DNA from 2 places in the Cobetia sp. BMC6 genome. Region 2 is predicted to be linked to the other one. Evidence: riboswitches for the same ligand, from Rfam matches in the RefSeq annotation. Region 2 holds a riboswitch; the other holds the start of a gene.
The links. A riboswitch is a leader RNA that binds a small molecule or an ion and turns the genes downstream of it on or off. The one in region 2 is predicted to bind thiamine pyrophosphate.

Region 1 (3,405 bases), on a different contig from region 2:
TTGATCAGGTGCATCGGCACGTGACCCGGACCTTCGATCATGACCTGGACATCGTGCTGCCAGGCGATCTTCGTCAGCTCGCCGAGCGTCTCGAGCTCACCGAACTGGGCGGCGTCGTTGGCATCGGCCACCGAGCCCGGGCGCAGGCCATCGCCCAGCGACAGGCTGATGTCGTAGGCCTTGCAGATTTCGCAGATGTCCTCGAAGTGGCGATAGAGGAAGCTTTCCTCGTGATGCGCCAGACACCACTTGGCCATGATCGAGCCGCCGCGCGAGACGATGCCGGTCACGCGACTGGCAGTCAGCGGCACATAGCGCAGCAGGACGCCGGCGTGGATGGTGAAGTAGTCGACGCCTTGTTCGGCCTGCTCGATCAGCGTGTCGCGGAAGATCTCCCAATCGAGGTTCTCGGCCACGCCATCGACCTTCTCCAGCGCCTGATAGATCGGCACCGTGCCGATGGGCACGGGAGAGTTGCGCAGAATCCATTCACGGGTCTCGTGGATGTTGGCGCCGGTCGAGAGGTCCATCACGGTGTCGGAACCCCAGCGGATCGCCCAGGTCATCTTGTCGACCTCTTCCTCGATGGAGGAGGTGACCGCCGAGTTGCCCAGGTTGCCGTTGACCTTCACCAGGAAGTTGCGGCCGATGATCATCGGCTCGCTTTCCGGGTGATTGATGTTGGCGGGAATGATGGCGCGGCCGCGTGCGACTTCCTCACGCACGAATTCGGCGGTGATCTCGTCGGGCAGGTTGGCGCCGAAGCTGTGGCCCGGGTGCTGGTGGCCCAGAATGCTCTCGACGGCTTCGCTGCCCTGATATTCCTCACGCAGCGCGATACGACGCTGATTCTCGCGAATCGCGATGTATTCCATCTCCGGCGTGATGATGCCCTGGCGCGCATAGTGCAGCTGGGTGACATTCTTGCCCGGCAGGGCACGACGCGGGCGATGGTCCAGCTCGAAGCGCAGTGACGACAGGCGCAGGTCGGCCTGGCGCACGCGGCCATATTCACTGCTCAGCTGATTGAGCTGTTCGGTATCACCGCGTTCCTCGATCCACTTTTCGCGCAGCGGTGCCAGACCCCGGCGAATATCGATCTCGACCGCCGGGTCGGTGTAGGGGCCGGAGGTATCGTAGACGACGATCGGCGGGTTCTCTTCCAGACCGCTGGAGGTCTGGGTCGGAGAGCAGACGATCTCGCGCATCGGCACGCGGATGTCCGGACGGGAGCCTTCGATATAGATCTTGCGCGAGCCGCTCAGCGGCGCGATGGCGGCGGCGTCGACTTGTGCTTCGCTGGCGAGGTGGCGGCTGCCATCCTTGCGAACGGCGCGCGCGCGTGCCTTGGGGGCAGACTCAGGCTGCGAGGCGAGCGGTGACTCGGCGGCGTTGGTGGCTTGCGGGTCTTGTGTTGTCGGGGCAGTGCTCATGCAGGTCTCCTCAAAGGGCGACGTCACGGCTGACGTCATCATGGGAAGACCGTGCGCAGGGAGAGGATGGTCGTCGCCGACTCCTTGCCAACAGGTGGCCCGGGAGCGAGGCGGCCGCGCGCAGCGGCTGGCCATCAGCTTGATTCCTACGCCGGTCCTAACCGGTTCAGGTTCCACGGGACCCCTTGCTGGCAAGCTCGCGCGTCAGGGCGGCGAAGCATGCATGCAGGATCTCAGCCGGTTCCACCGGCACCCCGTCAAGCGTGTGCAGATTTCAATGCGAGAGTGTGTTGCCCGAAGCGTCAGGCTTGCCCCGGGGAGCGTTCTCTCATCCAGGCTCTGTTGGCCTGTCAGTCGTGCCATCCATGGAGGATGGCGTCATCCCGAGCGGCTCATGGCGAGCACCGGGACGTCAGTCTGTGATGACTCAAGCGCGATCGAGACCCATCTGCCAGAAGTCGATCTCGAGTCGCGTGGCGTCACGGAAGACATCGACCAGTTCACCCAGTCGACGCTCCGAGACCTCCGAGAGTCGCGCATCCAGCCATTCACGCTCGGCTTCGACGGCTTCCTTGAAGTCATCGCTTGAGTACATCGCGATCCAGTCCGCGTACGGGTTGTTCTCGATCTCGGTGGTGTCTTGATCGAGCAGCCACTCGGCGATCTCGCCGTAGCCGATCAGGCAGGGCGCGAGCGCCACGTGCAGATCGAGCAGGTCGCCGCGCTGGCCGCAATCGAGCACGTAACGGGTATAGGCCAGGGTGGCGCGCGATTCCGGCAGCTCGCTCAGATCATCCTCGCTGATGCCCCACTCGCTGCAGTAGCCGATATGCAGATCGAGCTCGGTATTGAGGATGGTGTCGAGACTGGCCGTGGCCTGACGCAGCTCCGCGAGGGTGCGGCTCTTGTAGGCGGCCAGCGCCCAGGCACGCGCGAAGTGGATCAGGAACAGGTAGTCCTGCTGCAGGTAATGGCGGAAGGACTCCTCCGGCAGACGACCTTCGCCCAGCTGGCGAACGAAGTCGTGCTCGAGATAGTCACGCCATTCCTCGGCGCAGGCACTGGTCAGGTCGTTGAAACTAGGCATGACGCATCCCTCGGTGAGCGTGCTGACGACCCGTGATGGGGCGGCAGTTCTCTGGCGCAAGCGTGGCCAGTACCGGAACAGGAGCAGGGGAAAAGCGGGGGAGGTGCCGACAGTCACCGTGAGAAAGTGGTGACGTTATCGAGTGGCATCGCTTCACGCTTGATCCCTACGCCGGTACTAGCCGGATCAGGTTCGGCGGGATCGTCATTCACGCAAGGACATTGCCTGCGCATGACATCTCAGCCGGTCTTACCGGCACCCCGTCAAGCTGTGACATATGAGTCACGATGCAGCGAGTGTAACAGCCCTGCGGCGCAGAAGAAGGGCAGTGTGAGCAAAAATGCATACGACTTTGGGAGGCCTGCCGAAGGTGTGAAGAGCCTCAAGCGGGCTTGTGATGAGCCTCGAGCGGGTTCATGGACAGTCTCAAGCGACAATGTCCGCCATGAGCGCCGGCAGGTGGCGCGACAGTCGCGCAAGGTCACGCGGCTCATCGACATCCCAGCTGATCGGCAGGCAAGAGTACGTTCTGCCTGCCCGTGCCAGCCGCGCCAGGGTGTCCCGGCAGACATGGGCGTGGCTCCAGCGGGGCAGCAGGAAGGCTTGCGGGCAGGGCGCCTTGAGGCCGATCAAGCCATAGCCCCCATCCTCGGTGGGCTGCAGGACCGCGTCGTGAGTGCGCAGTCTGTGGGCTGCCTCGCGCAGGCGCTGGCTGTCCAGCGCCGGCAGGTCGGAGCCCATCAGCAATACCGGCCCCTCGGGTAGATGTCGGGCCATGGCCCGGGACATCCGTTCACCGAGGTCCCCCTGTGGCTGTACCTCGAAGGTGAGGTCGGCTGAGGTGTCGACAACGCTTCGCAGCCGGGCTTCCAGCGCCACCTGCAG
Region 2 (3,405 bases):
TGCTGGGTCTGGCGCAGGCCGTCGTAGCCAGTGGAGGCGACCGGGAAATAGATGATCAGTGTCGCCATCACTACCTTGGACAGCATGTCATAGCCGAGCCACAGCACCAGCAGTGGGGCGATCGCGAACAGCGGTATCACCTGGCTGATCAGCAGCATCGGCAACAGCGTACGGCGCAGGCGGGGGATGAAGGCCAGCGCCAGCGCGGTGGAAAGCCCGAGCAGGATGCCCAGCACCAGCCCGGCCAGTATCTCGCTGATGGTGACGCCAGCGTGATGGGCCAGCAGCGGTGCCTTCTGGATCAGCACCTCGAGCACGGCCTGGGGCGTGGGCAGAATGTAGGGCGGTACGGCGGTAACGGCAATGATCAGCTGCCAAAGCCCCAGCAGGAGCAGCGTACTGATGACGAGGTGACGCATGGCGTGCAGACGTTTCATGCGGCCTCCTCGCTATCACGCAGGCGGGCGATCAGTTGCGCCTGCGCCGGCGGCAGGGCCGGGTCATCCAGCGGCACCGGCCGCACGGCGCCAAGCCCCGGCAGATGCTCAAGCTCGGCGCCGTGGCCCGGGGCGCTCGACGGGCGCAGCACCAGCAGTTGATCGGCAAGGCGCAATGCCTCAAGCGGGTCGTGGGTCACCATCAGGACGGTGCGGCCCTTGAGCAGGCGGCTGGCCAGATCGTGCAGCTCCAGACGGGTGATGGCATCCACCGCCGAGAACGGCTCATCCATCATCACGATCGGCGCCTGCTGATAGAGCGTGCGGGCGAGAGCGACGCGTTGGCGCTGGCCGCCGGAGAGGGCGTCCGGCCAGGCCTGCTCACGACCCTCAAGCCCGACCGCGGCCAGAAGCTCATGGGCGAGTTCGCGATTGCGCGGCCGCCGGCGCAGGTCATCGCCCAGCCACAGGTTGTCGATGACGCGCCGCCACGGCAGCAGCAGGTCCTGCTGCGCCATCCAGGCCACGCGGTCGGTCAGCGGCTGACCGTCATCGGTGGCGAGGTCGAGCTGGTGGAGATCTGACATTTCCAGGCCAGCCAGCAGGCGCAGCAGCGAGCTCTTGCCGCAGCCGGAGCGCCCCAGCAGTGCCGTCCAGCTACCAGCCTCCAGACGCGCGGAAATATCGCGGAACAGCGTGTGGCCGGCGTAATCGATTCGTGCGTTGTTGAGGGTGAGTCCCAGCGACACAGGCAATTCCGTGGTCAGGCGGCGTGCCGGCAGGAGGAAGCAGGTGACGCGCCGTGCAGGGCACGCGTCGGGGATTCCCTCCGCCGGTATCAACCGGATCAGGTTCCAGGGGTTGTCGCGCGACGTATCGCTGCGACTCTCAGCCCATTCTCGGGCACCCCCATCCAGGCCGACAGTGTAACGTCACTGTCTTGCCGGTGTCTTGTCCGACGCAAGTCGGGGCAGGGGAGACGGCGACTTTCTTGAGTGGCTTTCCTGATTGGCTTTCCTGAGTGGGGCGAAACGGACTATGCCGATGTGGCACGCCTTGGGTATGCTGAACATGACTGTAACAAGACGTGTTGCCCAAGGAGATCATCATGCCCGACACACCGGATCTCTCGACCTGTTCCAGCTATCCCGTCCCCCCGCGACGGCCGAGCGCAGTTGACGCCACGGGGGAGCCGCACCCCGTGCCCAGGGGCTGGCCCGAGGAGTCACTGACTCGACGGCTCTCGACCTATCTGGGGCAACCGCTCGAACCGCTGGCACTCGCCTGGCCGGATAGCGCCAACTGGCTGTGGCGCCAGCGTGGCGGCACGCCGGGGCTGATCAAGCTGGCGCGAACCGGGCCAGACCACGACCCCTTCTGGCACGCCATGCGCGGGGTCTTCGGTGCCGATCGCTGGGCGACGCCGGAGGGTTTGACGCGACTGGCGGGCGCCTTGCCCGCGCGCCTGCCGATTCCGCCGCTGCCCCTGACCTTCCTGGGGCGTCTCGATGGCGCGCCCATCTGGCACCTGCCGTGGTCCAGCGGTCAGCCGAGCAATCTCAGCATCACCTTCTGTGAGCTGCTGGGCGACCAGCTCGGTCGCCTGCATCAGGATACGGTGTCGGGCTTCGGTCAGCCGCTGGCGCAGCCGATGCCGCTGTTGCACTGGAATGCCCGCGTCACGCGCTTTCTGGCCCATCACCCGCGTCGCGCGGAACTCGGCACGCTGCTCAAGCGCACCTTCCCGGCGCCGACTCGCGCGGTGTGGTGTCTGCCGGACATGCGCGCCGATCAGTATCTGTGCGCCGCCACCGGCTGGGTATGGAGCGATTGGGAAGCGCTGGTGTGGGCGCCGATCGAGTTCGACTGGGCGCTGGTGGAGTTGCTGCTGGAAACGCCGGAGCAGCGTCAGGCCTTCATGAAGGGCTATTCGCGCCATGGGCGCATGATCAATCTTGATGGCCAGCGTGAGCTGTGCCGTGCGCTGTTGTGGGCGATGGAGGCATTCGGCCCGCGGTCCTATGCTGAGCTTGCGGCAGCCCCTGCCTGGGTCTCGCCGCGCAGCCTGGCGTGAAATTCGCGTGCTGTACACTGCAAGTACATGAAAGGTGTGAAATTTCTCTGCAGCCCCTTCGCTGACATGGAATACTGTGGGTGAGTCGTCATGGACGTCACTCGAGATCTGATGTAGGGCTTGGCGGGGGAGCACTCGTGGTAGAGAACCTGAATTATTATTTCTTGCTGGCAGGCACGCTGATCGCCTTGAGCGTGTTGGCCAGCCGCGTCTCGGCGCGTCTTGGCATGCCGCTGCTACTGCTGTTCCTCGGTCTTGGCATGCTGGCGGGTGAAGATGGCGTCCTGGGCATCCAGTTCGACGACGCCTCATCCGCTTACATGATCGGCAATCTGGCGCTGGCGCTCATCCTGCTCGATGGCGGCCTGCGTACGCGGCTGTCCACGTTTCGTGCCGGCCTGAAACCGGCGCTGGTGCTGGCCACCGTCGGGGTCTTCATGACCAGTGGCCTGGTGGGCCTTCTGGCCATGTGGCTGTTTGATCTCACTCTGATCGAAGGCCTGCTGGTCGGGGCCATCGTCGGTTCCACCGATGCCGCGGCGGTCTTCTCGCTGCTGGGAGGCCAGGGCGTTCACCTCAATGAGCGTGTCGGTGCGACGCTGGAAATCGAGTCCGGCACCAACGACCCGATGGCGATCTTCCTGACCATCACGCTGGCCGAGATCCTGACCGGTCAGCTCTCCGGCGTCGCGTCGGGCATCATGAGCTTCCTGCTGCAGTTCGGTGTCGGCGCCGCCATGGGGATCGCCGGCGGCTGGTTGATCGCACGCCTGATGCGTTATCTGGACCTCGCCCCCGGTCTTTATTCGCTGCTGGCGCTGGCACTTGGCTTGAGCCTGTTCGCCACCACCAACGAGATGGGCGGCAGCGGTTTCCTCGCCATCTATCTGTGCG

Region 1: another riboswitch for thiamine pyrophosphate. It lies ahead of thiC (phosphomethylpyrimidine synthase ThiC); the one in region 2 lies ahead of MKZ40_RS07240 (ABC transporter ATP-binding protein).

Annotation. Positions count from the first base shown of each region.
Region 1 covers NZ_JAKUMF010000001.1:482,528-485,932, forward strand. The annotation lists gene thiC (phosphomethylpyrimidine synthase ThiC) at 1-1,433, opposite strand, end outside; TPP riboswitch at 1,560-1,700, opposite strand; gene tenA (thiaminase II) at 1,861-2,520, opposite strand; TPP riboswitch at 2,667-2,793, opposite strand; gene MKZ40_RS02075 (TIGR04282 family arsenosugar biosynthesis glycosyltransferase) at 2,947-3,405, opposite strand, start outside.
Region 2 covers NZ_JAKUMF010000002.1:703,629-707,033, forward strand. The annotation lists gene MKZ40_RS07235 (ABC transporter permease) at 1-437, opposite strand, end outside; gene MKZ40_RS07240 (ABC transporter ATP-binding protein) at 434-1,186, opposite strand; TPP riboswitch at 1,245-1,358, opposite strand; gene MKZ40_RS07245 (hypothetical protein) at 1,546-2,511, shown strand; gene MKZ40_RS07250 (potassium/proton antiporter) at 2,649-3,405, shown strand, end outside.